4 regions of the Shigella sp. SIG3 genome follow, and region 2 is predicted to be linked to each of the others. Evidence: predicted binding sites of a transcription regulator. Region 2 holds the regulator's gene; each other region holds the start of a gene.
The links. Region 2 encodes PurR, which represses purine synthesis genes. Its sites were predicted from a motif close to CANGCAAACGTTTGCNTG; they were not measured.
Positions count from the first base shown of each region.

Region 1 (7,912 bases), on a different contig from region 2:
CGGATGCACATTGGAAGCCACGAAGAAGCGGTTGGCATTTTTCAGTTTGCTGACGCGTTTCGCCATCGCCATTGCTTCGGCGGCAGCGGTGGCCTCGTCCAGAAGAGAAGCAGAGGCCATATCCAGTCCAGTCAAATCCAGCGTTACCTGCTGGAAGTTGAGCAGTGCTTCAAGGCGGCCCTGGGAGACTTCAGGTTGATACGGAGTGTACGCGGTATACCAGCCCGGATTTTCCAGCATGTTACGCAGGATAACCGGCGGTAGCTGCACGGCGGTGTAACCCATGCCGATGTAAGACGTGAAGCGTTTATTGCGACTGGCAATAGCCTTGAGTTCTGCCAGTGCGGCGTATTCGGTCGCCGGTGCGCCAACCTGCGGTGGTGTCGCAAGCTGAATATCTTTCGGCACAATCTGGCCGGTCAGCGCGTTTAACGATTGTGCACCAACGGCATTCAGCATTTCTTGCTGTTGCGCGGCGTCCGGTCCGATATGGCGTTCAATAAAAGCGCCGCTGTTTTCAAGCTGGCTTAACGTCTGTGTCATGAGCGATGGTTCCTGAAACGTGCAGTGAATTGTGAACCTCTCTCCTTACGAAGAGAGTGAGGGTGAGGCATAAATTTTCCTCACCCTGATCCTCTCCCGCAGAAGAGGAATAAAGCCGTTACTCATCTTCTAACAATGCTTCGTATGCGGTCGCATCCAGCAGTGATTCCAGTTCGCTTTCATCGCTAGCTTTGATTTTAAAGATCCAGCCGCCTGCATACGGTTCGCTGTTCACCAGTTCCGGGGAATCGCTCAGTGCGTCGTTTACCGCCACGATTTCACCGCTTACTGGCGCATAAATGTCTGACGCCGCTTTTACCGATTCGGCAACCGCGCAGTCATCGCCCGCGCTAACCGTTGCGCCCACTTCCGGCAGGTCAACAAACACCATATCGCCTAACAGCTCCTGAGCATGTTCGGTAATACCAACGGTGTAAGTGCCGTCGGCTTCTTTACGCAGCCATTCGTGTTCTTTGCTGTATTTCAGTTCTGCTGGTACGTTGCTCATCAATCAATCTCCAAAAAAGTAAATCACGCGACGGCTTTGCCGTTACGCACAAAAACAGGTTTTGTCACTTTAACCGGCATTTCACGGTTGCGAATTTGCACAATCGCCGTTTCGCCAATACCTTCCGGCACGCGCGCCAGCGCAATGCTGTAACCCAGCGTCGGGGAGAAAGTACCGCTGGTGATAATGCCTTCATGCTGGTTGCCCTGCGCATCGGTAAAGCGTACCGGCAGTTCATTACGCAGCACGCCTTTTTCGGTCATCACCAGACCAACCAGTTTTTCTGTACCATGCTCACGCTGCACTTCCAGGGCTTCACGACCGATAAAGTCACGATCTGTCGGTTCCCAGGCGATAGTCCAGCCCATGTTGGCGGCTAAAGGAGAAATAGTTTCGTCCATCTCCTGACCATAAAGATTCATGCCCGCTTCCAGACGCAGCGTGTCACGCGCCCCCAGACCGCAGGGCTTAACGCCCGCTTCCACCAGCGCACGCCAGAAATCGGCCGCTTTTTCATTGGGCAGCGCAATTTCATAGCCCGCTTCACCGGTATAACCAGTGGTGGCAATAAACAGATCGCCCACCTGCACGCCAAAGAACGGTTTCATCCCTTCCACCGCCTGACGCTGAGCATCATTAAACAGTGTGGCAGCTTTTGCCTGAGCATTCGGCCCTTGCACGGCAATCATGGAAAGGTCATCACGAACGGTAATTTCGATGCCGAAAGGTTCAGCGTGTTGGGTAATCCAGGAGAGGTCTTTTTCGCGGGTGGCGGAGTTAACAATGAGGCGGAAGAAATCTTCAGTAAAGTAGTAGACGATGAGATCATCTATCACACCGCCAGAGGCATTCAACATCCCCGAGTAAAGGGCTTTGCCGCTTTTGGTGAGCTTCGCCACATCGTTCGCCAGCAGATAACGCAGAAACTCCCGGGTGCGGCTGCCGCGGAGATCGACGATGGTCATATGCGACACATCAAACATTCCGGCATCGGTACGTACCGCATGATGTTCGTCGATTTGCGAACCGTAATGCAGCGGCATCATCCAGCCGTGGAAATCCACCATGCGAGCGCCGCAAAGCGTGTGTTGTTCGTACAAAGGAGTCTGTTGTGCCATCTTGTCCTCATTGAATAAGCGGGGCTGACAACTTTTTCATGGTGAAATTATCACCACAAAACCCAGCATCGGAGCCACTCCCGGTCCCCAACGCAATCGTTCTCTTTTGCCTGAACTTACCACCGAAACAGACTGTTAACCATAAGGTAAAATTGATCATCACATTAGCTTATGGTTAAAAAATGCAAAAATCGCGACAGAATAAAAAACCAAAAAATACACCAATTTCTATACAAAGATGATGTGATGAGAAAGTCAATTTGAATAAGACAATATTAAGAGCTAAAAAAATGTCAAAAAACACTAAATCAAAAAATCATGGCATTAGAAAATATAATGCGAAAACGGAGGTGAAATTAGTTTATTTCAAATGAGGAAAATCTCCCGGCGAAAAAACCGGGAGATGAAAGTGTGATGGGTATCAAATAAACAACAGAGGAGAAATTTTTAACGCAGCCATTCAGACAAATCGTTTAATCCCATTGCCTGGCGGATAAGTTGCGGCTTAACGCCAGGAAGCGTGTCGGCCAGTTTCAAACCAATATCACGCAGCAGTTTTTTCGCCGGATTAGCGCCGGAAAAGAGATCGCGAAAACCCTGCATACCAGCCAGCATCAGCGCCGCGCTGTGCTTGCGGCTACGTTCATAGCGGCGCAGGTAAATGTACTGCCCGATGTCTTTACCCTGACGATGCAACCGTTTCAGTTCAGCAATCAGCTCTGCGGCGTCCATAAATCCGAGATTAACGCCCTGCCCCGCCAGTGGGTGAATAGTATGCGCGGCGTCGCCCACCAGCGCCAGACGGTGTGCGGCAAACTGGCGCGCATAACGCCCCGTCAGCGGGAACACCTGACGCGCGCTCTCAACCTTGCATAAGCCAAGGCGATTATCAAAAGCGATATTTAACGCGCGATTAAATTCGTCTTCACTTGCCTGCTGCATCCGCTGCGCTTCCTCTGGCGACAGTGACCAGACAATCGAGCAAAGATGCGGATCGCTAAGCGGTAAAAAGGCCAGAATGCCTTCGCCATGGAAAACCTGCCGCGCCACCGCATCATGCGGTTCTTCCGTGCGAATGGTCGCTACCAGCGCGTGATGCTGATAATCCCAGAAAGTCAGCGGAATATCTGCTTTGTTGCGCAACCAGGAATTAGCACCGTCCGCGCCAATCACCAGACGCGCCGTTAACATGCTGCCATCTTTCAGCGTCAGGAAGGTTTCATTTTCTCCCCAGGCGACCTGCTGTAATTCTGTGGGGGCCAACAGAGTAATATCTGACGACTGCTGCGCTTTGTTCCACAGCGCGTAGTGAATCACTGAGTTTTCAACGATGTGCCCAAGATGGCTATAGCCCATGCTTTGATCGTCAAACGAGATGTGACCAAAACTGTCTTTGTCCCACACTTCCATGCCGTGATAGCAACTGGCCCTACGAGCGAGAATGTCCTGCCAGACGCCAAGACGGGTGAGTAATTTTTCGCTGGCGGCATTGATAGCCGAAACGCGCAGTTGTGGTAGTGCATCTACCGCCAGAGGTTCCGGTACGCGCTGCTCCAGTACGGCAACGCGTAAGCCGCTCCCCTGTAAGCCGCAGGCAACCGCCAGCCCCACCATGCCGCCGCCAACAATGGCTACATCAACACTTTGCATTGTTTATTCCTTAAAACCGCCTTCAACGCGCCACCCAACCGAGGGTGCGCTGCGCCAGCACATCGCGTGCCGGGGTGAATAATTCCATCGTCATCAGTCCGATGTTGCGCCCGACAACCAGCGGTGCCCAACGGTTGGCAAAAAGATGTACCAGGCTGTCCGTGACGCCGATGGTTGCTTCGCGATCGCTCTGTCGACGCTGCTGATAGCGGCACAATATGCCGTAATCACCGATGTCTTCTCCGCGCTCATGCGCCTGAGTCAGGGTTTCCGCAAGGCTCATGACATCTCGCATACCGAGGTTAAACCCTTGCCCGGCAATCGGGTGCAGAGTTTGCGCCGCATTGCCCACCAGCACAGTGCGATGGGTAATCGGTCTGGCGGCGCGGGTTAATGCCAGCGGATAAGCACTGCGTTTACCGGCGTGGGTAATTTGCCCCAGTCGCCAGCCAAAGGCAGACTGGAGTTCACGGCAAAACTTCTCGTCGCTCCACGACAGCACCTCTTCGCGCCGTTCCAGTGGATGACACCAGACCAGCGAACAGCGTCCGTCAGACATCGGCAACATCGCCAGCGGGCCATGTTGCGTGAAGCGTTCAAAAGCGCGGCCTTCGTGCGCAACAGAAGTAGCAACGTTGGCAATCACTGCCAGTTGTTCGTAAGGCTCCTGCTGCCAATCAACGCCGCACGCGGTGGCTAACGCTGAATGGGTGCCATCAGCGGCTATCAGCACGCGGCCCGTCAGCATCTCGCCGCTCTCCAGCGTCACTTCAACGTGACTCTGAGTACGGGCAACGTTAGCTACGCGATCGGGGCAATGCAGCATTACGCCAGGTGCTTTTCGCAGCAATGCAAACAGCCGTTGCCCAACATTATGCAATTCGACAACCTGCCCCAGCGCCGCCAGTTGGTAATCTTCTGCGGCGAGGGTGACGAATCCAGCATGACCACGATCGCTGACATGCACGGTAGTGATGGCGGTTGCGCAATCAGCCAGAGATTGCCAGACGCCGATGCGCGCCAGTTGCTGACAGGTACCCGCCGCCAGCGCTATCGCTCGTCCATCAAAGCCCGGATGAGCATGTGACTCTGGCGCAGTCGCTTCAATCAAATGTACCGGCAGCGCCCCGTGACTTAACCGGGAAATAGCCAGCGCCAGCGTCGCGCCCGCCATGCCGCCACCGACGATGATTACGCTCATTGCTTTCTCGCAGCAGCCATCAACGCTTCGATTTCTTCCGGCTTTTTCACCACGCTGGCGGTGAGGTTTTCGTTGCCGGTTTCGGTAATCACAATGTCGTCTTCAATACGAATGCCGATACCGCGATATTGTTCTGGCACATCCGCATCCGGCGCGATATACAGACCAGGCTCTACGGTCAGTACCATCCCCGGTTCCAGAATGCGCGAGCGATCCTGACCATAAACGCCAACGTCATGGACATCCAGTCCTAACCAGTGGCTAAGGCCATGCATAAAGAAAGGACGATGGGCGTTCTGAGCGATCAGTTCATCAACATTACCTTTCAGGATGCCGAGTTTTACCAGGCCGCTAACCATGATGCGCACCACTTCACCAGTGACTTCCAGAATGGAAGTTCCCGGACGATACAGGCGCAGGCTGGTTTCGAGAGACTCCAGCACAATGTCGTAGATTTCACGCTGGGCCTGGGTGAATTTGCCGTTGACCGGGAAGGTGCGGGTAATATCGCCCGCGTAACCTTTGTATTCACAACCCGCGTCAATCAACACCAGGTCACCGTCGCGCAGTTCACTCTCGTTTTCGGTGTAGTGCAGAATGCAGCCGTTTTCACCGCTGCCTACAATGGTGTTATAGGAAGGATAGCGCGCACCGTGGCGGTTAAATTCGTGGTGAATTTCGCCTTCCAGATGGTACTCGAACATTCCCGGACGGCATTTTTCCATCGCCCGTGTATGTGCCATGGCGGTGATTTCTCCCGCGCGGCGGAGTACGGCAATCTCTTCTGGCGATTTGAACAGGCGCATTTCATGAACAACAGGACGCCAGTCGATCATCGTTGCCGGTGCGGTGAGATTTTGCCGCGAACCTTTACGCAGTTTTTCCAGCGCACTGTTCACGATTTCATCAGCATATGCATATTCGCCCTGGGCATGGTAAACCACATCCAGGCCGTTAAGTAGTTGATAAAGTTGCTGATTGATTTCGCTGAATGCCAGTGCGCGGTCAACGCCCAGTTTCTCTGGCGCGGCATCCTGGCCTAAGCGACGGCCAAACCAGATCTCCGCCGTCAGGTCGCGAACGCGGTTAAACAGAACGCTGTGGTTATGAGTGTCATCGCTTTTAATCAGCACCAGCACCGCTTCCGGTTCGTTAAAGCCGGTGAAGTACCAGAAGTCACTGTTCTGACGATAGGGGTATTCGCTGTCGGCGCTACGTGTTACTTCTGGTGCAGCAAAAATCAGCGCGGCGCTGCCGGGTTGCATTTGCTCCACCAGGGCCTGACGGCGACGCTGAAACTCTTGCCGGGATATCTCACTCATAACACTCTCCTTACGTTTTTTGTTTTTAGTGTAGAGTCGGTTTTTGTACTTCTGGCGCGGTCGGTTGCGGATGAGTAAAGGTGTCGTGGCATAACAGCGCGGCAACACGAACGTATTCGATGATCTCTTCAAGCGACATTTCAAGCTCTTCCTGATCTTCGTCTTCGTCGTAGCCCAGCTGCGCGATGTTACGCAGATCGTCGATGGCTTCACCGGTTTCGCCGGTCACTTTGTCCAGCTTCGGTTGCGTAACGCCAAGACCAAGCAGGAAGTGATTGACCCAACCTGCCAGTGCATCAGCCCGATCGAAAACGCTGACATCATCGCCATCAGGCAGATAAAGCTGAAAAAGGAAGCCGTCATCCTGCAGGGCATCGCTGGTGGCAGAGTGCATTTTACGCAGTGCCTGTGCCAGCTCATGACCGAAAGCCATGCCTTCGTTCGTCAGGTCGTGAAGTAGCGGCAGCCATGAGCTGTCATCGTTACCGCCACATATCATCCCACTGATTAAACCATGCATCTCGGCAGGGGTCAGACCCGTCCCTTGTTGGTTCAGATACTGGTTCATTTCGTTGTAACCAGGCATTTCGTTCTGTATAGACATAAGCATTCGTCGTCAAAGGGAGGAATATTCATGATATGCTACCACTTTGGGCCCTGGTGGACCAGAAAAGGGCTTGTCTCTTCTCATCAGGGTAGCTATAGCGTCGCCCCTTCGCAGACCATGGGTCTAAAGACGAAGGCAGCGCAGTCAATCAGCAGGAAGGTGGCATGTCTGCACAACCCGTCGATATCCAAATTTTTGGCCGTTCACTGCGTGTGAACTGCCCGCCTGACCAAAGGGATGCGTTGAATCAGGCAGCGGACGATCTGAACCAACGGTTGCAAGATCTGAAAGAACGCACTAGAGTCACAAATACTGAACAGTTGGTCTTCATTGCCGCATTGAATATCAGCTATGAGTTAGCGCAAGAAAAAGCAAAGACTCGTGACTACGCGGCAAGTATGGAACAGCGTATTCGGATGCTGCAGCAGACCATAGAACAAGCGTTACTTGAACAAGGTCGCATCACCGAAAAAACTAACCAAAACTTTGAATGACACTTTTCGGTTTACTGTGGTAGAGTAACCGTGAAGACAAAATTTCTCTGAGATGTTCGCAAGCGGGCCAGTCCCCTGAGCCGATATTTCATACCACAAGAATGTGGCGCTCCGCGGTTGGTGAGCATGCTCGGTTCGTCCGAGAAGCCTTAAAACTGCGACGACACATTCACCTTGAACCAAGGGTTCAAGGGTTACAGCCTGCGGCGGCATCTCGGAGATTCCCTTCTTATCTGGCACCAGCCATGACGCAACTACCAGAGCTCCCACTGACATTATCCCGACAAGAAATCCGCAAAATGATTCGGCAACGTCGTCGTGCGTTAACGCCGGAACAACAGCTGGAAATGGGTCAACAAGCCGCTACCCGGATGATGACTTATCCCCCGGTGGTGATGGCGCATACGGTCGCTGTATTCCTCTCTTTTGATGGTGAACTCGACACCCAGCCGCTAATAGAACAACTCTG
Region 1 is NZ_JBQZXE010000037.1:17,361-25,272, forward strand. Features, by position in the region: gene gcvP (aminomethyl-transferring glycine dehydrogenase) at 1-543, opposite strand, end outside; gene gcvH (glycine cleavage system protein GcvH) at 662-1,051, opposite strand; gene gcvT (glycine cleavage system aminomethyltransferase GcvT) at 1,075-2,169, opposite strand; gene ACUU1I_RS09230 (hypothetical protein) at 2,460-2,543, shown strand; gene ubiI (FAD-dependent 2-octaprenylphenol hydroxylase) at 2,617-3,819, opposite strand; gene ubiH (2-octaprenyl-6-methoxyphenyl hydroxylase) at 3,842-5,020, opposite strand; gene pepP (Xaa-Pro aminopeptidase) at 5,017-6,342, opposite strand; gene ygfB (UPF0149 family protein YgfB) at 6,368-6,946, opposite strand; gene zapA (cell division protein ZapA) at 7,114-7,443, shown strand; RNA gene ssrS (6S RNA) at 7,485-7,668, shown strand; gene ACUU1I_RS09265 (5-formyltetrahydrofolate cyclo-ligase) at 7,689-7,912, shown strand, end outside.
Region 1: gcvT (glycine cleavage system aminomethyltransferase GcvT) is a predicted target of PurR. The motif match lies at 2,259-2,276, and genes of this name have one in related genera.

Region 2 (7,912 bases):
GAAAAGTCGCTGAAGCTATCGCCGCATCTTTTGGCAGCTTTGCCGATTTCAAAGCGCAGTTTACTGATGCAGCGATCAAAAACTTTGGTTCTGGCTGGACCTGGCTGGTGAAAAACAGCGATGGCAAACTGGCTATCGTTTCAACCTCTAACGCGGGTACTCCGCTGACCACCGATGCGACTCCGCTGCTGACCGTTGATGTCTGGGAACACGCTTATTACATCGACTATCGCAATGCACGTCCTGGCTATCTGGAGCACTTCTGGGCGCTGGTGAACTGGGAATTCGTAGCGAAAAATCTCGCTGCATAATAACTGATGGCAAATGCAGCATTGCCTGATGCGCTTCGCTTACCATGCCAACGCGGATGAGGCGTTAACAGCGCATTCGGCAAGATAAATCGCACGTTGTCAGCAACTGTAACGCAGAAGGTTATCCTTCTGCGTTTTTGTTTAATTAGCTGTTAGCAACGCAAACTGTTTCAGGTTGTTTTCTGGCTGACATAAACACCAGCAATAATGCCAGTCCCGCGACAATCGCCCCCGTCACCGGCACAAAGCTGTATCCCAGCCCAGCGGAAATTACCGCACCACCAGCAGCTGCTCCCAGCGCATTTCCAAGATTAAAGGCACCAATATTGACTGATGAAGACAGACCTGGCGCTTCACTGGCGACATGCATCACGCGCATCTGTAACGGAGGTACAACCGCAAAGGTTGCTGCGCCCCACACCACCATGCTAATAGCTGCGCCGAACTCATTGCGGGCCAGGAACGGGATTGCCAGCATAATCACCATCAGCAGCAACAAAAAGCCTTTCAACGTGCCGTTAACTGAACGATCTGCCAGTTTGCCGCCGAGATAGTTACCGATAGAGAATCCGACACCAATCAGCACCAGCATTGCCGTGACGAACACCGGTGTTGCGTGGGTAATACTTTGCAGTACCGGAGAGATATAGGTGTAGAGGGTAAACATTGCACCAGCTCCCAGTACCGTCGTCAGCAATGCAGACAGCACCTGCGGACGCATTAATACCGCCAGCTCTTTTTTCACTTCAGGTCGTGCCCCTGTACCACCTTTAGGTAATGAGAAGAACAGACTTACCATTGAAATCACTCCCAGCCCCGCCGTTGCCAGAAATGACATCCGCCAGCCGATGGTTTCACCCAACCAGGTCGCCGCCGGCACGCCACCGATATTTGCCAGGGTTAACCCCATAAACATAGTGGCAACTGCGCTGGCCTGTTTATGTTTTGGCACCACGCTTGCGGCCACGACTGAACCCAAACCAAAAAATGCTCCGTGATTCAGGCTGGTCAAAATACGTGAAAGCATCAGGGTCATATAATCCGGCGCGATGGCGGAAAGAACGTTGCCTAGCGTGAAAATTGCCATCAGGAAAATCAACGCACTGCGGCGGGCACGATGAGAAAGTAGAAGCGTCATCAGCGGCGCGCCCACCATTACGCCAACTGCATAGGCACTGATTAACATTCCGGCAGCGGGAATCGAGACATCCACACCGCGCGCAATGACGGGCAACAAGCCCATTGGCGAGAACTCCGTTGTCCCGATACCAAACGCGCCAATCGCCAGCGCCAGCAACGGATAGTTAATTTTCATGCCTTATCTCCACCTCTTCGCGTCATTACGCGATATTCATTAAAGTGGCGAAAGCATGACAGCAATCACAAAAAAATGAAAATAACAAAAAGAGAAAACACTTTTGCCATTTTGCTAACAAACAGGAAGGAGATGCGAGGGAGAACGCGCTCCCTCGAGAGGAAATCAGTGCAGCGCGGCAGTCAAACCCACGGCTACGATCAAACCGAGGACGATAATCGTTGTTACCAGTGAAAATTTAAGGTCGGTGCTCATCAAGTTTTCTCCTTTTTTATTACCACACAAAAAGTGATATTACGCATTTTTACACACTGTTATGAAAAAATCTCCCGTCATTTATAATGATAAGTGTTTTTACCACTTCCCCTTTTCGTCAAGATCGGCCAAAATTCCACGCTTACACTATTTGCGTACTGGCCATTGACCCCTTCCTGACGCTCCGTGTCGTTTTTCCGGCGTACCGCAACACTTTTGTTGTGCGTAAGGTGTGTAAAGGCAAACGTTTACCTTGCGATTTTGCAGGAGCTGAAGTTAGGGTCTGGAGTGAAATGGAATGGCAACAATAAAAGATGTAGCGAAACGAGCAAACGTTTCCACTACAACTGTGTCACACGTGATCAACAAAACACGTTTCGTCGCTGAAGAAACGCGCAACGCCGTGTGGGCAGCGATTAAAGAATTACACTACTCCCCTAGCGCGGTGGCGCGTAGCCTGAAGGTTAACCACACCAAGTCTATCGGTTTGCTGGCGACCAGCAGCGAAGCGGCCTATTTTGCCGAGATCATTGAAGCAGTTGAAAAAAATTGCTTCCAGAAAGGTTACACCCTGATTCTGGGTAATGCGTGGAACAATCTTGAGAAACAGCGGGCTTATCTGTCGATGATGGCGCAAAAACGCGTCGATGGTCTGCTGGTGATGTGTTCTGAGTACCCAGAGCCGTTGCTGGCGATGCTGGAAGAGTATCGCCATATCCCAATGGTGGTGATGGACTGGGGTGAAGCAAAAGCTGACTTCACCGATGCGGTCATTGATAACGCGTTCGAAGGCGGCTACATGGCCGGGCGTTATCTGATTGAACGCGGTCACCGCGAAATCGGCGTCATCCCCGGCCCGCTGGAACGTAACACCGGCGCAGGCCGCCTTGCCGGTTTTATGAAGGCGATGGAAGAAGCGATGATCAAGGTGCCGGAAAGCTGGATTGTGCAGGGTGACTTTGAACCTGAATCCGGTTATCGCGCCATGCAGCAAATCCTGTCGCAGCCGCATCGCCCTACTGCCGTCTTCTGTGGTGGCGATATCATGGCAATGGGCGCACTTTGTGCTGCTGATGAAATGGGCCTGCGCGTCCCGCAGGATGTTTCGCTGATCGGTTATGATAACGTGCGCAACGCGCGCTATTTTACGCCGGCGCTGACCACGATCCATCAGCCAAAAGATTCGCTGGGTGAAACAGCGTTCAACATGCTGTTGGATCGTATCGTCAACAAACGTGAAGAACCGCAGTCCATTGAAGTGCATCCGCGTTTGATTGAACGCCGCTCCGTGGCTGACGGCCCGTTCCGCGACTATCGTCGTTAATCACCCGTTGCGGGAGTCTCTTCCGGCTCCCGCAGCCACTCCTTATTCAGCGTCTCACTATCGCCGAGATACTCAAGCAGCCAGGTTAACGCAGGCGACATATCATTTTGCTGCCATGTCAGACAACATGCCGAATCCGGGAAGGGGTTTTCCAGTTCAAGTGCTACCCACTTCCCCTCATTAAGCCACGGTTTGGCGAAATGTGTTGGCACCATCCCTATGCATAATCCTGCCGAGATACAGGTTGCCGATGATTCCCAGTCAGGTACGACAAGTCTTTTTTGGTTATCCAGCAACCAGGTAATACGTTTAGGTAGCGTTCGCGAGGTGTCTTCGCGCACCAACGACGGCCAGTTGCGCAACGTATCATCGCTGAACGGGCCATCCATCAACGCCAGCGGGTGGTGACTGGCAACAACGCAACTCCAGCTTAGCATCCCCATATCCCGGAAGGCATAACGACCGCCTACCGGAATCGCGCGTGTTGCGCCAATTGCCAGTTCCACGCGCCCGTCGGAAAGCGCATCCCAGACACCGTTGAACACTTCCTGAAAGACAAGAAGTTCAACATCATCAAAATGGCGATAAAAATCAACGATCATCTGCCGTGTACGTTCTGGCCTGACAATATTATCCACTGCGATAGCTAACTGACCGCGCCAGCCGTTCGCTATCTGCTGACATTGCTGGCGGGTGATCTGCATTTTTTTGACAACAGAGCGCCCTTCTTTGAGAAACCACGCTCCAGCAGCGGTCAGCTCCACATCACGGTGCCGTCGTTCAAAGAGCGGTACCGCCAGCCACTCTTCCAGCTGACGCACGGTATAGCTGACCGCAGAAGGAACGCGATGCAGCTCCTGTGCCGCAGCGCTAAAACTACCATTACGCGCTACCGCATCAACAACTTCGAGTGAATATTCTGACCACATAGTCAGCCTGCAAAATTTTTGAAACCAGTCATCAAATATTACCGTTTCACAACACTAATTTCACTCCCTACACTTTGCGGCGGTGTTTAATTGAGAGATTTAGAGAATATACATGCAACCTGGGAAAAGATTTTTAGTCTGGCTGGCGGGTTTGAGCGTACTCGGTTTTCTGGCAACCGATATGTATCTGCCTGCTTTCGCCGCCATACAGGCCGACCTGCAAACGCCTGCGTCTGCTGTCAGTGCCAGCCTTAGTCTGTTCCTTGCCGGTTTTGCCGCAGCCCAGCTTCTGTGGGGGCCACTCTCCGACCGTTATGGTCGTAAACCGGTGTTATTAATCGGCCTGACAATTTTTGCGTTAGGTAGTCTGGGGATGCTGTGGGTAGAAAACGCCGCCACGCTGCTGGTATTGCGTTTTGTACAGGCTGTGGGGGTCTGCGCCGCGGCGGTTATCTGGCAAGCATTAGTGACAGATTATTATCCTTCACAGAAAGTCAACCGTATTTTTGCGACCATCATGCCGCTGGTGGGTCTGTCTCCGGCACTGGCTCCCCTGTTAGGAAGCTGGCTGCTGGTCCATTTTTCCTGGCAGGCGATTTTCGCCACCCTGTTTGCCATTACCGTGGTGCTGATTCTGCCTATTTTCTGGCTCAAACCCACGACGAAGGCCCGTAACAATAGTCAGGATGGTCTGACCTTTACCGACCTGCTACGTTCTAAAACCTATCGCGGCAACGTGCTGATATACGCAGCCTGTTCAGCCAGTTTTTTTGCATGGCTGACCGGTTCACCGTTCATCCTTAGTGAAATGGGCTACAGCCCGGCAGTTATTGGTTTAAGTTATGTCCCGCAAACTATCGCGTTTCTGATTGGTGGTTATGGCTGTCGCACCGCACTGCAGAAATGGCAAGGCAAGCAGTTATTACCGTGGTTGCTGGTGCTGTTTGCTGTCAGCGTCATTGCGACCTGGGCTGCGGGCTTCATTAGCCATGTGTCGCTGGTCGAAATCCTGATCCCATTCTGTGTGATGGCGATTGCCAATGGCGCGATCTACCCTATTGTTGTCGCCCAGGCGCTGCGTCCCTTCCCACATGCAACCGGTCGCGCCGCAGCGTTGCAGAACACTCTGCAACTGGGTCTGTGCTTCCTCGCAAGTCTGGTAGTTTCCTGGCTTATTAGTATCAGCACGCCATTGCTCACCACCACCAGCGTGATGTTATCAACAGTAGTGCTGGTCGCGCTGGGTTACATGATGCAACGTTGTGAAGAAGTTGACTGCCCGAATCATGGCAATGCCGAAGTCGCTCATAGCGAATCACACTGATCTATATCGATATACTTATACTTAGGCTGCTAACAAAATTTTGTTGTATGATTGAAATTAGCGGCCTATACTAATTTCGAGTTGTTAAAGCTACGATAAATATTATGTTTTTACGGGGACAGGATCGTTCCCGACTCACTATGGATGGTCATTTCGGCAAGGGTTCCTCCTTTCCCTCTGTTCTACGTCGGATTATAGACTCGCGGTTTTTTCTGCGAGATTTCTCACAAAGCCCAAAAAGCGTCTACGCTGTTTTAAGGTTCTGATCACCGACCAGTGATGGAGAAACTATGAGTTCATCGTGTATAGAAGAAGTCAGTGTACCGGATGACAACTGGTACCGTATCGCCAACGAATTACTTAGCCGTGCCGGTATAGCCATTAACGGTTCTGCCCCGGCGGATATTCGTGTGAAAAACCCCGATTTTTTTAAACGCGTTCTGCAGGAAGGCTCTTTGGGGTTAGGCGAAAGTTATATGGATGGCTGGTGGGAATGTGACCGACTGGATATGTTTTTTAGCAAAGTCTTACGCGCAGGTCTCGAGAACCAACTCCCCCATCATTTCAAAGACACGCTGCGTATTGCCGGCGCTCGTCTCTTCAATCTGCAGAGTAAAAAACGTGCCTGGATAGTCGGCAAGGAGCATTACGATTTGGGTAATGACTTGTTCAGCCGCATGCTTGATCCCTTCATGCAATATTCCTGCGCTTACTGGAAAGATGCCGATAATCTGGAATCTGCCCAGCAGGCGAAGCTCAAAATGATTTGTGAAAAATTGCAGTTAAAACCAGGGATGCGCGTACTGGATATTGGCTGCGGCTGGGGCGGACTGGCGCACTACATGGCATCTAACTATGACGTAAGCGTGGTCGGCGTCACCATTTCTGCCGAACAGCAAAAAATGGCTCAGGAACGCTGTAAAGGCCTGGATGTCACCATTTTGCTGCAAGATTATCGTGACCTGAACGACCAGTTTGATCGTATTGTTTCTGTGGGGATGTTCGAGCACGTCGGACCGAAAAATTACGATACCTATTTTGCGGTGGTGGATCGTAATTTGAAACCGGAAGGTATATTCCTGCTCCATACTATCGGTTCGAAAAAAACCGATCTGAATGTTGATCCCTGGATTAATAAATATATTTTTCCGAACGGTTGCCTGCCCTCTGTACGCCAGATTGCTCAATCCAGCGAACCCCACTTTGTGATGGAAGACTGGCATAACTTCGGTGCTGATTACGATACTACGTTGATGGCGTGGTATGAACGATTCCTCGCCGCATGGCCAGAAATTGCGGATAACTACAGTGAACGCTTTAAACGGATGTTTACCTATTATCTGAATGCCTGCGCAGGTGCTTTCCGCGCCCGTGATATTCAGCTCTGGCAGGTGGCGTTCTCACGCGGTGTTGAAAACGGCCTTCGAGTCGCTCGCTAAAGGCTATTCTATCGCCCCCTCTTCGGGGGCGAGTTCAGATCAGGCTTCTGTACCTGGTTGATTCATGGCATTTTCTCGTGCCGCCAGCACACGTTCTACCGTATCTACCACTGCCTGAGTTTGTGGATCGATTTCAATGTTGACGCGTGCGCCAAGTTTTTTCTTCCCAAGAGTCGTGCGTTCCAGTGTTTCCGGAATTAAATGGACGCAAAAACGCGTTGGCGTGACTTCGCCGACGGTCAGGCTAATACCGTCGATGCCAATAAATCCTTTGTACAGGATATATTTCATCAACTGACTATCCTGGACTTTAAACCAGATCTGGCGATTATTTTCCGAGGTTAATATTTTCGCCACTTCAGCGGTGGTCATAATATGACCTGACATTAAGTGTCCGCCAATTTCATCACTGAATTTCGCCGCACGCTCAACGTTTACCCAATCCCCCACTTTTAAATCGCCAAGATTGGTAATGCGTAACGTTTCTTTCATCAGGTCAAAACTGACATGGTTGCCGTTAATTTCCGTCACGGTCAGGCAGCAACCGTTATGCGCCACGGAAGCACCGGTTTCCAGGCCGTCCAGCATGTGGTCGGGTAACTCCACCACATGCGTACGAAAATTTGGTTTCTCGTCAATCGACACCAGTTTTGCGGTGCCCTGTACAATCCCCGTAAACATACTTACAACTCCTGAAATCAGTTAAGACATTCTGTTCAGCACAATAGCAGGTGGAAAACGCCCTTACCAGTGAAGGGGTAAGAATGGCTATTTTTTCACTGGAGAATTAATAAATCCTCGCTACAATAGACTGAATTTCCCCTGCTTCTTCTTTTTGCTGCCCATTCAGGCGGCTTTTTAGTCTCTCATATAACTACAAATAAAAGGTGTTCACGTGCAGAAGTATATCAGTGAAGCGCGTCTGTTATTAGCATTAGCAATCCCGGTGATTCTCGCGCAAATCGCCCAAACTGCGATGGGTTTTGTCGATACCGTGATGGCGGGCGGCTATAGT
Region 2 is NZ_JBQZXE010000099.1:4,051-11,962, reverse strand. Features, by position in the region: gene sodB (superoxide dismutase [Fe]) at 1-311, shown strand, start outside; gene ACUU1I_RS15660 (MFS transporter) at 457-1,626, opposite strand; gene cydH (cytochrome bd-I accessory subunit CydH) at 1,792-1,881, opposite strand; gene purR (HTH-type transcriptional repressor PurR) at 2,180-3,205, shown strand; gene punR (DNA-binding transcriptional activator PunR) at 3,202-4,134, opposite strand; gene punC (purine nucleoside transporter PunC) at 4,247-5,458, shown strand; gene cfa (cyclopropane fatty acyl phospholipid synthase) at 5,749-6,897, shown strand; gene ribE (riboflavin synthase) at 6,937-7,578, opposite strand; gene mdtK (multidrug efflux MATE transporter MdtK) at 7,793-7,912, shown strand, end outside.

Region 3 (7,912 bases), on a different contig from region 2:
GCTGGCTTTGATAAACCTTCGCAAGCGTAGGGTCGTCCAGCACGCAATACTGACGGTAGCTACGCTCCATCTCCAGCGCCGCGTTGGTCATCGCTTCACTACGCCGGGCATCAATAAGCGTAGTGCGGTTAACCAGCGCCGCCTGATCGCTAAGCGCATTCAGGCTTTGCCAGGCTTGCCATGCCAGCACCAACAGGGGTAGTAGAATTAGCAAAAATGCCAGCATTACCAGTTGTCGTAATGAGCGGGGAAAAACGGGCCAGCGTTTCAAGGTGTTACTCTCGTCAGACGCGAATAGCCTGATGCTAACCGAGGGGAAGTTCAGATACAACAAAGCCGGGAATTACCCGGCTTTGTTATGGAATAAGGCGGTGCCTAACTCGACGTTTCGCCCGATGGTTGATATAGCTACGCTGATATCAGAAGTTGGACGGCAGGCACCTTGTTGTGCGTCATTCGAATTTTATGTAGCACGTCCCGAAGGGGCTGACATAAGTCGGTGAATGAGCCACTGCTTACTATTATGCAGTAACTGTGCCAATAAAGAAAATAGTTTGGTAACGTACTGATTATACGTTGCTTTGAGAGATTTATGGCTTCTTCGCTATTTGAATGTAAATCAGCCACTGTGTCGCTAAAAAGAGACAACTTAAGATAAACTTATTAGATTACAATAAAATCAATCATTTAAGTGTCGCCAGAAAGCGACACGGTAAACCACCCATTGTCGTGATTTACAGACACAAAAAAGCTCCCAGAGTTGGGAGCTTATGATAGTGGTTGGTGCTTAATGCCGCATCCGGGCTGCAAAACCAATGAACTGATGACTTACCCCAACTGCTTACGCGCATTGCGGAAAATGCGCATCCATGGGCCATCCTCGCCCCAGTTTTCCGGATGCCAGGAGTTGCTGACAGTACGGAAAACACGTTCCGGGTGCGGCATCATAATGGTGACTCGACCACTTTCAGTCGTAACCGCCGTAATACCGTTCGGTGAACCGTTCGGGTTAGCCGGGTAGGTTTCAGTGACTTTGCCGAAGTTATCGACATAGCGCAGTGCCACCAGCCCTTTGCTTTCCAGTGCCGCCAGATGCGCCGCATCACGCACTTCCACGCGCCCTTCACCATGAGAGACAGCAATCGGCATTTGCGAGCCCACCATCCCCTGCAACAGCAGAGACGGGCTTTGGGTTACTTCAACCAGGCTGAAACGCGCTTCAAAGCGATCGGAGGTGTTACGCACAAAACGTGGCCACAACTCGCTCCCCGGGATCAGTTCACGCAGGTTAGACATCATCTGGCAACCGTTACATACCCCCAGGGCCAGCGTTTGCGGACGATGGAAGAAGGTTGCAAACTCATCGCGTACACGGTCATTGAACAGGATAGACTTCGCCCAACCTTCACCGGCACCCAGCACATCACCGTAGGAGAAACCTCCGCACGCGACCAGGGCGTGAAAATCCTCCAGTCCCGTACGTCCAGTCAGCAGGTCGCTCATATGCACGTCGATAGCATCAAAGCCCCCACGTTGGAAAGCTGCCGCCATTTCAACATGCGAGTTCACGCCCTGCTCACGCAGTACGGCAACTTTCGGACGTGCGCCAGTGGCAATATACGGTGCTGCCACATCTTCGTTGATATCGAACGACAGTTTTACATTCAGGCCCGGATCGGCGTCGTTAGATTTCGCCTGATGCTCCTGATCGGCACACTCCGGGTTGTCACGCAGGCGCTGCATCTGCCAGGTAGTTTCTGCCCACCAGACACGCAACGTAGTGCGGCTTTCGCTGAATACAGTCTGCCCGTTGGCGGTAATCACAAAACGGTCACCGGAAACCGCCTGCCCAACATAATGGACGCAATCCGCAAGCCCATGCTGTGCCAGTACGGACTCGACCGCTTCACGGTCAGCGGCACGAACCTGAATCACCGCACCCAGTTCTTCGTTAAACAACGCCGCCAGGCGATCGTCACCCAGAGAGGCGATATCCGCGTCAATGCCACAATGACCTGCAAAGGCCATTTCCGCCAGCGTTACCAGCAGGCCGCCATCAGAGCGGTCGTGATACGCCAGCAGCTTACGCTGTGCAACCAGCGCCTGAATCGCGTCATAGAAGCCTTTCAGTTGGACAACATCGCGTACATCTGCCGGTTTGTCGCCAAGCTGACGATAAACCTGCGCCAGCGCCGTTGCGCCCAGCGCGTTATTGCCTTTGCCCAAATCAATCAGCAGCAGTGCGTTATCTTCGGTACAAAGCTGCGGCGTGATGGTGTGACGTACATCTTCCACGCGGGCAAATGCAGAAATCACCAGCGACAGCGGCGACGTCATTTCGCGCTCTTCGTTACCTTCCTGCCAGCGGGTTTTCATCGACATAGAGTCTTTACCCACCGGGATCGTCAGGCCCAGCGCCGGACAAAGTTCTTCACCCACGGCTTTAACGGCTTCATACAGGCCCGCATCTTCACCAGGGTGGCCTGCCGCCGCCATCCAGTTGGCGGAAAGTTTAATGCGTTTGATATCGCCAATCTGTGTTGCGGCAATATTGGTTAACGCTTCACCGACCGCCAGACGGGCAGAGGCGGCGAAATCCAGCAGCGCAACCGGCGCACGCTCGCCAATCGCCATCGCTTCACCGTAGTAGCTGTCGAGGCTGGCGGTAGTGACCGCGCAGTTAGCGACCGGCACCTGCCACGGCCCCACCATCTGATCGCGCGCCACCATGCCGGTTACGCTGCGGTCACCGATGGTCACCAGGAAAGTTTTCTCCGCCACGGTCGGCAGATGCAGTACGCGTTTCACCGCGTCTGCAATGGTGATCCCTTCACGGACCAGCGCATCGCCCTTCGCTTTCAGCGTTTGTACATCGCGGGTCATCTTCGGCGTTTTACCAAGCAGGACGTCCAGCGGCAGATCGATCGGCTGATTATCAAAATGACGATCGTGCAGAGAAAGATGCAGTTCTTCGGTCGCTTCACCAATCACCGCGTAGGGTGCGCGCTCACGCTTACACAGTTCGTCAAACAGCGGTAATTGATCGGCAGCAACCGCCAGCACGTAGCGTTCCTGGGATTCGTTACACCAGATTTCCAGCGGGCTCATGCCCGGTTCGTCGCTTAGAATATCGCGCAGTTCAAATTTACCGCCGCGTCCGCCGTCGCTCACCAGCTCCGGCATCGCGTTAGAAAGACCGCCCGCACCGACGTCGTGGATAAACAGAATTGGGTTAGCATCACCAAGCTGCCAGCAACGGTCGATCACTTCCTGGCAACGACGCTCCATCTCCGGGTTGTCGCGCTGTACGGAAGCAAAGTCGAGGTCGGCATCAGACTGACCAGACGCCATGGAAGACGCCGCGCCGCCGCCAAGACCGATGTTCATTGCCGGGCCGCCGAGAACGACCAGCTTCGCACCGACGTTGATCTCGCCTTTTTGTACGTGATCGGCGCGAATGTTGCCGATCCCGCCCGCCAGCATGATCGGTTTGTGATAACCGCGCAGCTCTTCGCCATTGTGGCTGTTCACTTTTTCTTCATAAGTACGGAAGTAGCCGTTCAGTGCCGGACGACCAAATTCGTTGTTAAACGCCGCACCGCCCAGCGGGCCTTCGGTCATGATGTCCAGCGCGGTAACAATGCGCTCAGGCTTACCGAAATCTTCTTCCCACGGCTGTTCGAAGCCAGGAATTCGCAGGTTGGATACGGAGAAACCAACCAAACCAGCTTTCGGCTTCGCGCCGCGCCCGGTGGCACCTTCATCGCGGATTTCACCGCCGGAACCGGTCGCCGCGCCCGGCCACGGAGAAATCGCCGTCGGGTGGTTGTGAGTTTCGACTTTCATCAGGATGTGCGCCGGTTCCTGATGGAAATTGTAGCGGCCCGTTTCGTGGTCAGCAAAGTAGCGGCCCACTTCAGAACCTTCCATTACGGCGGCGTTATCTTTATAAGCAGAGAGAACGTGATCTGGCGTGGTTTCGAAAGTATTTTTGATCATCCTGAACAGCGATTTCGGCTGTTGTTCACCGTCGATAATCCAGTCGGCGTTAAAAATTTTGTGGCGGCAGTGCTCAGAGTTCGCCTGAGCGAACATATACAGCTCGATGTCGTTCGGGTTACGACCAAGCTTTGTGAAAGCATCCTGCAGATAGTCAATTTCATCTTCCGCCAGAGCCAGGCCAAGACGCAGGTTAGCGTCGATCAGCGCCTGACGGCCCTGCCCCAGCAAATCAACGCTTGTGACCGGAGTCGGTTGATGGTGGGCAAACAACTGCTCTGCATCATCTAAATCAAAAAAGACCGTTTCCATCATGCGGTCGTGCAGTTCAGCGGTAACCTGCTGCCATTGTTCATTGGTCAGCGTACCGGCTTCTATATAGTAAGCAACGCCGCGCTCAAGGCGGTTTACCTGTTGTAGCCCGCAGTTATGGGCAATATCGGTCGCTTTCGAAGACCAGGGAGAGATGGTGCCAGGACGCGGGGTCACCAGCAGGAGTTTGCCTTGCGGGGCGTGGCTGGCGAGTGCCGGACCATATTTCAGCAGGCGTTCAAGTTGTGCGTGCTCATCATCGTTTAACGGCGCATTGAGGTCAGCAAAATGGACATACTCGGCGTAAATATTGTGAACCGGGAGCCTGGCAGCCTGAAAACGTGCCAGCAGTTTGTTGATTCGGAATGCCGACAGTGCAGGCGAACCACGCAGAATTTCCATCATAAGTCTCTCGTCTTCTAAGCTTTCGGTGTACCCAAGGGGGGGAAACGGGCGTCATTATAAAGAATCTGATGCGCTGACGAAACCGTTTGCGTGGAAATAAAATCACCATCGTGAATTAGCAACGCGTGCCGCCAATGGCTGTAATAAGTTGCCATCTGGCGCAGGTTTACGCAAAATGCCGCTCATTTATGAGTAAACCTTTCACTATTATTACGTTTTTTCAAGCTGGGACGCGCACGACACAGAGAATTAACTAATTGAAAAAATTAAAGATTAATTATCTGTTCATCGGCATTCTGGCACTGCTGCTCGCGGTCGCTCTCTGGCCATCCATTCCCTGGTTTGGTAAAGCCGACAACCGTATCGCCGCCATTCAAGCGCGGGGAGAGTTGCGTGTGAGCACCATTCATACTCCCCTGACTTATAACGAAATCAACGGGAAACCTTTTGGCCTGGATTACGAACTGGCGAAACAGTTTGCCGATTACCTCGGCGTAAAACTGAAAGTGACCGTGCGGCAGAATATCAGCCAGCTGTTTGACGACCTTGATAATGGTAACGCCGACCTGCTGGCGGCAGGACTGGTCTATAACAGTGAGCGGGTAAAAAATTATCAGCCTGGCCCTACCTATTATTCCGTGTCACAACAACTGGTTTATAAAGTGGGTCAGTATCGCCCACGTACGCTGGGCAACCTGACGGCGGAGCAACTCACCGTTGCACCGGGTCATGTGGTGGTTAACGATCTCCAGACCCTGAAAGAAACAAAATTCCCGGAATTAAGCTGGAAGGTAGACGACAAAAAAGGCTCTGCGGAATTAATGGAAGATGTCATCGAAGGAAAACTCGATTACACCATTGCTGATTCTGTCGCCATCAGCCTGTTTCAGCGCGTTCACCCGGAGCTCGCCGTAGCGCTCGATATCACCGATGAACAACCGGTGACTTGGTTTAGCCCGTTAGATGGCGATAATACCCTTTCCGCCGCCCTGCTCGACTTCTTCAACGAAATGAATGAAGACGGTACGCTGGCACGCATTGAAGAGAAATACCTGGGGCATGGCGATGATTTTGATTACGTCGATACGCGCACATTTTTACGCGCCGTCGATGCGGTACTGCCGCAGTTAAAGCCCCTGTTTGAGAAATACGCCGAAGAAATTGACTGGCGTTTGCTGGCCGCTATTGCTTATCAGGAATCGCACTGGGATGCACAGGCCACTTCACCGACGGGTGTGCGCGGCATGATGATGTTAACCAAAAATACCGCGCAAAGCCTCGGCATTACGGATCGTACCGATGCCGAACAGAGCATCAGCGGTGGCGTGCGTTATTTGCAGGATATGATGAGTAAAGTGCCGGAAAGTGTGCCGGAGAACGAACGGATCTGGTTTGCCCTCGCTGCGTACAATATGGGCTATGCGCATATGCTGGATGCCCGCGCCCTGACGGCAAAAACCAAAGGGAATCCTGACAGTTGGGCTGACGTAAAACAGCGTCTGCCTTTACTTAGCCAGAAACCCTATTACAGCAAGCTGACTTACGGCTACGCTCGTGGGCATGAAGCCTACGCTTATGTCGAAAATATTCGTAAGTATCAGATTAGCCTGGTGGGTTATCTGCAAGAGAAAGAGAAGCAGGCTACAGAAGCGGCGATGCAACTGGCGCAGGATTATCCGGCGGTATCGCCTACGGAGTTGGGCAAAGAGAAATTTCCTTTTCTCTCGTTTCTTTCCCAGTCGTCATCAAACTATTTGACCCATTCTCCCTCTCTGCTGTTTTCCAGGAAAGGGAGTGAAGAGAAACAAAATTAATCCGTCGAGGATTGCGCTTTTTTCTGCGCTTTAATTTCCTGGCGGCGCATGCGAAAGAAGTCACTGAGCAACGCCGCGCACTCATCCGCCAGTATTCCTTCCGTAATTTCCACTCGGTGATTCATACCCGGATGATGCAGCACATCCATTAAAGATCCCGCAGCGCCAGTTTTCGCGTCACGCGCACCAAAGACCACGCGACCAATGCGACTGTGGATCATCGCTCCGGCACACATTACACATGGTTCAAGCGTGACATACAACGTGGCGTCGATCAGACGATAATTTTGCATCACCAGACCACCCTGCCGCAGGGCCATGATTTCTGCATGTGCGGTGGGATCATGGCGACCAATCGGGCGGTTCCAGCCTTCGCCGATTACCCGATTGTTATGCACTAATACCGCGCCGACCGGCACTTCCCGCTCATCCCAGGCACGTTTCGCCAGCGTCAGCGCGTGACGCATCCAGTATTCGTGGCTAAATTCGACTTCAGACAAAAAGAAAACTCCGGTTATAAAAGCGCGGCGCATTATACACGGACGCTATGCTTTACTCTATTCCAGTTGCTGGAGTTCACCGCGCGGGGTTACTCGCCAACGATGCTGACAGAAATAAAGCAGCGGATTGTCCTGATTACTGTCGCTATAGCCACTGTACAGCCGCAGCGGCGTGCCGATTTTGCGCTCCAGTTGTGCGACCTTTTCATGTCCCAGACAACGCATCGTCAATACCCAACCACCATAGCCACGCTGAATTTGGCTGGCGATAAGATTAACCCGCGGCAGCCAGGGCGTATCGAAATAAACCGCTTCAACCAGCGGCTGCGGAGAGCCGGTAATCAACCAGATATCAGCATCGGAACTTAACAGGTAGGTGGTTAATCGCTCCTGAACCAGCGGAAAGGCGGTAACATTGTCGCGAAACCAGCGCACGAAATCGGCCTGCAACGTCTGTAAACGTGCTTCGCTGTGACCAAAAGTGCACCCCCACAGAAGCAGACTCATCGGCCAGCGTGCCGCACGACCTTTTATCAATAACGCAATGGCTATAATCGGTAACAACGGCAGGACAAGTAACGCATTCAGCGGTTGGCGACGCAGTAAATAGCGCAGAAAACTGCCGAACATATCCTGCTGATGCAATGTTCCATCTAAGTCAAAAAACACCACACGACGCTCGTGAGTTGCCAAACCATACTCCTCTGGACTGAAACATCCTGATTAATTTTCGCTACTACATAGCCTAACAGATAGATCATCACTTTTCCGGCAACAATCGACCGCATCATGGCTAACTGGAATTTTTAATTCATGGCAATTAGCGGCAATGGAATATAAAATTCACTCGCGTGTGTCTCATATTGCCTGTTGTCGCCACTA
Region 3 is NZ_JBQZXE010000060.1:3,452-11,363, reverse strand. Features, by position in the region: gene qseE (two component system sensor histidine kinase QseE/GlrK) at 1-271, opposite strand, end outside; gene purL (phosphoribosylformylglycinamidine synthase) at 829-4,716, opposite strand; gene mltF (membrane-bound lytic murein transglycosylase MltF) at 4,974-6,530, shown strand; gene tadA (tRNA adenosine(34) deaminase TadA) at 6,527-7,030, opposite strand; gene yfhb (phosphatidylglycerophosphatase C) at 7,088-7,723, opposite strand.
Region 3: purL (phosphoribosylformylglycinamidine synthase) is a predicted target of PurR. The motif match lies at 4,792-4,809, and genes of this name have one in related genera.

Region 4 (7,912 bases), on a different contig from region 2:
CTTGATCGTTATACCCGCTTTACTGGTCGTCCGGCGCTGCCGCCCCCGTGGTCCTTCGGCCTGTGGCTAACCACTTCATTTACCACCAACTACGACGAAGCGACGGTAAACAGCTTTATCGATGGTATGGCGGAACGCAATCTGCCGCTGCATGTTTTCCACTTTGACTGTTTCTGGATGAAAGCCTTCCAGTGGTGCGATTTTGAGTGGGACCCGCTGACTTTCCCTGACCCGGAAGGGATGATCCGCCGCCTGAAAGCGAAAGGGCTGAAAATCTGCGTCTGGATTAACCCCTATATCGGTCAAAAATCCCCCGTCTTTAAAGAGTTACAAGAGAAAGGCTATTTACTCAAACGCCCGGACGGTTCGCTATGGCAGTGGGATAAATGGCAGCCAGGTCTGGCGATTTATGACTTTACCAATCCGGATGCCTGCAAATGGTACGCCGACAAACTGAAAGGTCTGGTCGCGATGGGCGTTGATTGCTTTAAGACCGACTTTGGCGAACGTATCCCAACTGATGTTCAGTGGTTTGACGGTTCCGATCCGCAGAAAATGCATAACCATTATGCGTACATCTACAACGAACTGGTGTGGAACGTGCTCAAGGACACCGTTGGTGAGGAAGAAGCTGTCTTGTTTGCCCGCTCGGCCTCCGTCGGTGCGCAGAAATTCCCGGTACACTGGGGTGGCGATTGTTACGCTAACTACGAATCAATGGCGGAAAGCCTGCGCGGTGGTTTGTCTATTGGCCTTTCAGGTTTTGGCTTCTGGAGCCACGATATCGGCGGCTTTGAAAATACCGCTCCGGCGCACGTTTACAAACGCTGGTGCGCGTTTGGTTTGCTCTCCAGCCATAGCCGTTTACACGGTAGCAAATCTTATCGTGTGCCGTGGGCCTACGATGATGAGTCCTGTGATGTGGTGCGCTTCTTCACGCAACTGAAATGCCGCATGATGCCGTATCTGTATCGTGAAGCTGCGCGTGCGAACGCGCGGGGTACGCCGATGATGCGGGCCATGATGATGGAGTTCCCGGACGATCCGGCTTGTGATTACCTTGACCGTCAATACATGTTAGGCGACAACGTGATGGTTGCGCCGGTGTTCACTGAAGCGGGCGATGTGCAGTTCTACCTGCCGGAAGGTCGCTGGACACACCTGTGGCACAACGATGAACTCGACGGTAGTCGCTGGCATAAACAGCAGCACGGCTTCCTGAGTCTGCCCGTTTATGTGCGTGATAACACTCTACTGGCGCTGGGCAACAACGATCAACGTCCCGATTACGTGTGGCACGAAGGCACGGCATTCCACCTCTTTAATCTGCAAGACGGGCATGAAGCCGTCTGTGAAGTGCCTGCTGCTGACGGATCGGTGATCTTTACTTTAAAAGCAGCACGTACTGGCAACACGATTACTGTGACTGGTGCGGGCGAGGCGAAGAACTGGACGCTGTGCTTGCGCAATGTTGTGAAAGTAAATGGTCTGCAAGGCGGTTCGCAGGCTGAAAGTGAGCAGGGGCTGGTGGTGACGCCTCAAGGGAATGCGCTGACAATTACGTTGTAATCTATTGACGGAATGCCGGGTACGTCTGAGTCGTACCCGGCGAGATTGATGTTTACCGCACCGGCTCCGTCGATGTAACTTCACCGCTGGAAACGACGCCCGCATTCATGGTTTGAGTCACTTGCTGCTTTGCGGCGTTCACGGCATGCAATTGCCCGCTAACCGTAGGTTTCAGCGGGGCATTGGCCTGAATATCTCCACTGGCGGTAAGCTGAATATTGCCGTCGCCAGTCAACTGTAATTCAGGCCATCCCCATTGTTGCAAAATATTCACCGGCACACCGCGTCCATTCAGGCTGATATGGGTCTGACGTTGTGGCGTTTGTGAAACACTTGCGGTGGCTTCCAGAATGCCTTTTTCAGTAAATGCACTCAGTTCGCTGATATTCACCGTGCTGCTGTTGGCGGTCAGCGCCAGCGACGGGCGACGAACATCAACACGATTGAATGTCGCGGCGGCGGCATTCAGATTCGCCGAGCCACTCCAGACGCCCCATTTATGATCGGTAACCAGCGTCAGGTTGGCACCGTAACCATCGAGCGCGGTGAGCTGCCACGGGAAGTCAGGGTCGATATCAATGATCAGATTGCGGCTGGCGCTAAATCTCTTCAGTTGCAGGCTGTTTAACCAACCGGGTGTCGTTTCCATCCACAACTGTTGCCAGTTTTTCGGCAAGGTATATTCCAGCCCGGCAATTGCCGCATCATCAAGGATCAACGTTTTACCGTCACGCAGCCAGTTCCCTGACGTTCTGACCATACCCCCTTCCCAGCGGCTGGTGAACTGGCGCAGCGCTACGCCCTGCGGGGAAAATTCCGCGTTTATAATCGGGTCAAATAAATGCAGCGAACCATAAATGAACTCGCTGGCGTTCATCGACAGTTTGCCTTCCTGTGTCTGCCAGTCATCTTTACTGAAGGTCATGTTGCGCAAGCTGAGATCGAGGTCGGTCACCGCCCAGTCCGGACCTTGCAGACGAGCATCGATGACTTCCAAGCGACCAATCTGCAACGACGGGACAGAGCGTAATGGCGCAAAGAAGTCGGTTAGCGATTTTTCGCTTTGTAGACGGATATCCGCCATGCGCAGATTTTCCACTTGCCAGCTGCCGTCGGCGTTACGCTGCGCGTTTCCGGTTAATGTCCCGCGGGCGATGTCGGCACCCAGGTTAGTCAGCGTAACGCGATCGTTATCAATACTGCCTTCAATCAGTACATTGGTGGCAGGAACATCATTGAGCGAAAGCGATCCGGCACTAAACTGAATCTGCGCCTTCGTACCCAGCACTTTACCGGCTTCTGGTGACCACGGAACCACGCCGCCATTTACCCGCTGCGCGCTCAGTTTCCATTCGCTATTCGGGCTATTAAACGCCATATCACGCAGTTGCAGACGATCGGCTTTGAACGGTAGCGGCGCGGTCTGGTCGGTGAGATTCAGCGTCCCGTTTTCCAGCAGGATGGTATCGACATGGCGTGGTTCGGTCAGTTGGCGACTGCTTAGCGCAATGTCGACACTTTTTGCCACCAGGGGCGCGGGCTGACCATCACGACCAAACGTGACATTCTCCAGCACGATATGAGATGGCGCGGAAAAACGGTGATCCATCGCCCCGAAGGCCAGATGATAGTCGCTATTCTCGGAAACCCATGCGCTGATATGTTCTGCTCCCCAGCGGGTTTGCAGAAGAAAATAGAGGCCAGCGATCACCACTAACAGAGCGATGAGAATGTAGAGAAGCAGCTTCCCAATAAATTTCATGGTCTTCCATCCCGTGAAATGCACATAAGGGAGTTATGCACGATTTACGCGCAATCCTCAAGGCGGGAATGGTGAAAGAGGTGAGACTGCGGCGGTAATTATCTTACCGCCGCCAGTGAATTACTGTTTTTCTGGTGGGAAAATCAGATTCAGCACGATGGCAGTAATACCGCCCGCGGCGATCCCGGAGGAGAGCAGGTTTTTCAGCCATTCAGGGGCAAACTGCAAAATCAGCGGCTGCTGAGACACGCCCAGACCAACCGCCAGCGACAACGCGATAATCAGAATCGCCCGACGGTTCAGCGGCTCACGAGAAACGATACGCACACCGGAGGCGGCGATGGTGCCAAACATTACAAGCGTTGCGCCGCCCAGAACCGGTTCTGGAATGTGTTGTACAAAATCGCTCACTGCCGGGAACAGACCCAGCACGATCAACATCAGCGCGACGACAAAACCGACATAGCGGCTGGCAACACCAGTCAACTGGATCACTCCGTTGTTTTGCCCGAAGCAGGAGTTCGGGAAGGTGTTAAACACCGCCGAAACAAACGAGTTCAGGCCGTTTGCCAGCACGCCGCCTTTCAGGCGTTTCATGTACAGCGGACCGGACACTGGCTGTTCGGAAACGTCAGAGGTCGCCGTGATATCGCCAATGGTTTCCAGCGAAGTGATCATAAAGACCAGCATCAGCGGCAGCAGCAGACTCCATTCAATGCCAAGACCGTAATAGAGCGGCGTTGGCACCATAATCAGTTCTTGCGTCATCGGTTCGTTGCTTTCTGGCAACATGCCCATAAACCACGCCAGCGCATATCCGGCCGCCATCGCAATTACCAGTGAGGCCACGCGTAAGTAAGGGTTACGTTGACGGTTAAGCAGGATAATTAAGGCTAAAACCACGCCTGCCAGCAGCAGATTTTTCGGTGCGCCGAAGGTGTTATCGCTCATGGCTGCGTAACCGCCGCCAATGGAGGTCAGCCCCACCTGAATTAGCGACAGGCCGATAATCATCACCACAACGCCAGAAACCAGCGGCGTAATAATGCGGCGCGCCAGATGCAGAACGCGGGAGATCACCATCTCGGTGCAACTTGCCAGCATCAACGTGCCGAACAAAGCCGCCATCATGGTAGGAACATCAGCACCACCGGTTTTCAGCGCGGTACCGCCCATAATCAGCGGGGCAACAAAGTTGAAGCTGGTGCCCTGAATAGACAACAGCCCGGAGCCAACCGGACCCCAGGCCTTAATTTGAATAATCGATGCCACACCGGAGGCAAACAGCGACATACTAATAATGTGTTGCGTGTCTTGTGCCGGTAAACCCAGCGCCTGGCAGATTAATAGCGCTGGCGTGATCACCGCAACGAACATCGCCAGCAGATGCTGACAGGCGGCAAACAGGGTTTGAGGAAGCGGCGGACGATCTTCAAGACGGTAAATCAGTTCGCTGTTTTGAGTCTGCGCAACCGGTTGCGCATTTTCTGACTCGAGGGTGGAAACAGACATTGAAAACAATCCCGTGGTAGCAAAGCGGGCATTTTAGCTGACCGAAAGAGAAAAGCAAACGTTTGCCACATCCTCATCTAAATATTTAAATGAGATAAATGCACTTTTTTATATAACTTTTGGTATTTTTCTGCTTAAAATCCATGCCATTTGTTCATTAACAGCTGAGAATTTGACCCAGGAAAGCATAACTCGATACCCGTCATAGTTCATGAAGTTGCCACTGCGCGATGAAGTATGACGAGTATGAAAGAGTGATGCGGATACAAAGGAGTAACTATGTTTCATCTCGATACTTTAGCAACGCTTGTTGCCGCAACGCTGACGTTGCTGCTCGGGCGTAAGTTGGTCCATTCCGTCTCCTTTTTGAAGAAATACACCATACCGGAACCTGTTGCGGGTGGTTTGTTGGTGGCGCTGGCGCTACTAGTACTGAAAAAAAGCATGGGCTGGGAAGTCAACTTTGATATGTCCCTGCGCGATCCGTTAATGCTGGCTTTCTTCGCCACCATTGGCCTGAACGCCAACATTGCCAGTTTGCGTGCCGGTGGGCGTGTGGTTGGCATCTTCTTGATTGTGGTTGTTGGTCTGTTGGTGATGCAAAATGCCATTGGCATTGGTATGGCTAGCCTGTTAGGGCTTGATCCGCTGATGGGGCTGTTGGCCGGTTCTATTACGCTTTCCGGCGGTCACGGTACGGGCGCTGCGTGGAGTAAATTGTTCATTGAACGTTATGGCTTCACCAATGCGACGGAAGTGGCTATGGCCTGTGCAACGTTCGGTCTGGTGCTGGGCGGCTTGATTGGCGGTCCGGTGGCGCGCTATCTGGTGAAACACTCCACCACGCCGAACGGTATTCCGGATGACCAGGAAGTCCCGACGGCGTTTGAAAAGCCGGATGTGGGACGCATGATCACCTCGTTGGTGCTGATTGAAACTATCGCGCTGATTGCTATCTGCCTGACGGTGGGGAAAATTGTTGCGCAACTTTTGGCTGGCACTGCTTTTGAACTGCCGACCTTCGTCTGTGTACTGTTTGTTGGCGTGATTCTGAGCAACGGTCTGTCAATAATGGGCTTTTACCGCGTCTTTGAGCGTGCGGTATCCGTGCTGGGTAACGTAAGCTTGTCGTTGTTCCTGGCGATGGCGTTGATGGGGCTGAAACTGTGGGAGCTGGCTTCGCTGGCACTGCCGATGCTGGCGATTCTGGTGGTACAGACCATCTTCATGGCGTTGTATGCCATCTTCGTTACCTGGCGCATGATGGGCAAAAACTACGATGCGGCAGTGCTGGCTGCGGGTCACTGTGGTTTTGGCCTCGGTGCAACGCCAACGGCAATCGCCAACATGCAGGCGATCACTGAACGCTTTGGCCCGTCGCACATGGCGTTTTTGGTGGTGCCGATGGTCGGTGCGTTCTTTATCGATATCGTCAATGCGCTGGTGATTAAGCTGTATTTAATGTTGCCGATTTTTGCCGGTTAACCGATGAAGCGGCGGTCTTCTCACCGCCGCCTTTTACGCATTCGAGTAACGTTCTGTCTCCGGCATCCAGCGTTCTATCAAGGCTTTTGCCTGTTGTGGGTAACGTTCGTGAATATGTCGCGCCAGGCGCTGAACTTCCGGGATCATCGCCTGATCGCGCAGTAAATCCGCCACTTTAAATTCAGCATTACCCGTCTGACGCGTGCCTAACAATTCGCCAGGGCCGCGAATCTCCAGATCTTTTTGCGCAATCACAAAACCGTCGTTACTGTCGCGCAGCACTTGCAGGCGAATTTGCGCCGTTTTAGAAAGCGGCGTTTTGTAGAGCAGCACGCAGTGAGAAGCCACCGCGCCACGACCTACGCGCCCACGCAGCTGGTGTAACTGCGCCAGACCCAGACGCTCAGGGTTTTCGATAATCATCAGGCTGGCGTTAGGCACATCAACACCGACTTCAATAACGGTAGTGGCAACCAGCAGATGTAGCTCACCTTGTTTAAACGACGCCATCACCGCCTGTTTCTCGGCTGGTTTCATCCGCCCGTGTACCAGGCCAACATTCAATTCTGGTAGCGCCAGTTTCAACTCTTCCCAGGTAGCTTCCGCCGCCTGCGCTTCCAGTAACTCTGACTCTTCAATCAACGTACAAACCCAGTACGCCTGACGACCTTCAGTTATGCAGGCGTGGCGCACGCGGTCAATGATGTCGGTACGGCGGGTATCAGGAATAGCGACCGTAGTCACTGGCGTGCGGCCTGGCGGCAGCTCATCTATCACCGAGGTATCGAGATCGGCATACGCCGTCATTGCCAGCGTGCGGGGGATCGGCGTGGCGGTCATGATCAACTGATGCGGATGGAAGCCCTGCTGCTGGCCTTTCTCCCACAATGCCAGACGCTGATGCACGCCAAAACGATGCTGTTCGTCGATAATCACCAGCGCCAGGCCGTTAAACTGCACCTGTTCCTGGAAGATGGCGTGTGTACCGACAATCATCTGCACCTGACCGCTGGCGATGGCTTCCTGCTGAGACAGTCGCGCTTTGCCTTTCTGCTTACCGGCGAGCCAGCCCACTTCGATACCGAGCGGTGCAAACCAGTTGCGGAAGTTATTGGCGTGCTGCTCGGCGAGTAATTCGGTTGGTGCCATCAGTGCCACCTGTTTGCCGTGGGCAATCGCACGCAGCGCGGCGAGGGCGGCGACCAGCGTTTTACCGGAACCTACATCGCCCTGTACCAGGCGCATCATCGGCACATCCAGCGCCATATCATGCTCGATCTCCGCCACTACGCGTGCCTGTGCGCCCGTTGGCTTGAACGGTAAGGCGGCGAGGAGTTTATTTTTCAGCGTGTCATTGGCGCTCAGCGGCTGGGCATGAAAACGCTGTGCTCCGGCACGTAAGGCTAACATGCTGAGGTTGTGCGCCAGCAGTTCTTCCAGAATCAGACGACGTTGCGCCGGATGCTGCCCGGTTTCCAGATCGCTAAGCTGTAGCGTCGGTGGCGGGCGGTGCAAAGTGCGCAACGCTTCCGGTAGCGTCATCATTCCTTGTGACAGTTCCGGCGGCAGGAGTTCTTCAATGGC
Region 4 is NZ_JBQZXE010000031.1:17,270-25,181, reverse strand. Features, by position in the region: gene yicI (alpha-xylosidase) at 1-1,569, shown strand, start outside; gene ACUU1I_RS08330 (AsmA family protein) at 1,622-3,331, opposite strand; gene xanP (xanthine/proton symporter XanP) at 3,452-4,843, opposite strand; gene gltS (sodium/glutamate symporter) at 5,123-6,328, shown strand; gene recG (ATP-dependent DNA helicase RecG) at 6,362-7,912, opposite strand, start outside.
Region 4: gltS (sodium/glutamate symporter) is a predicted target of PurR. The motif match lies at 4,895-4,912, and genes of this name have one in related genera.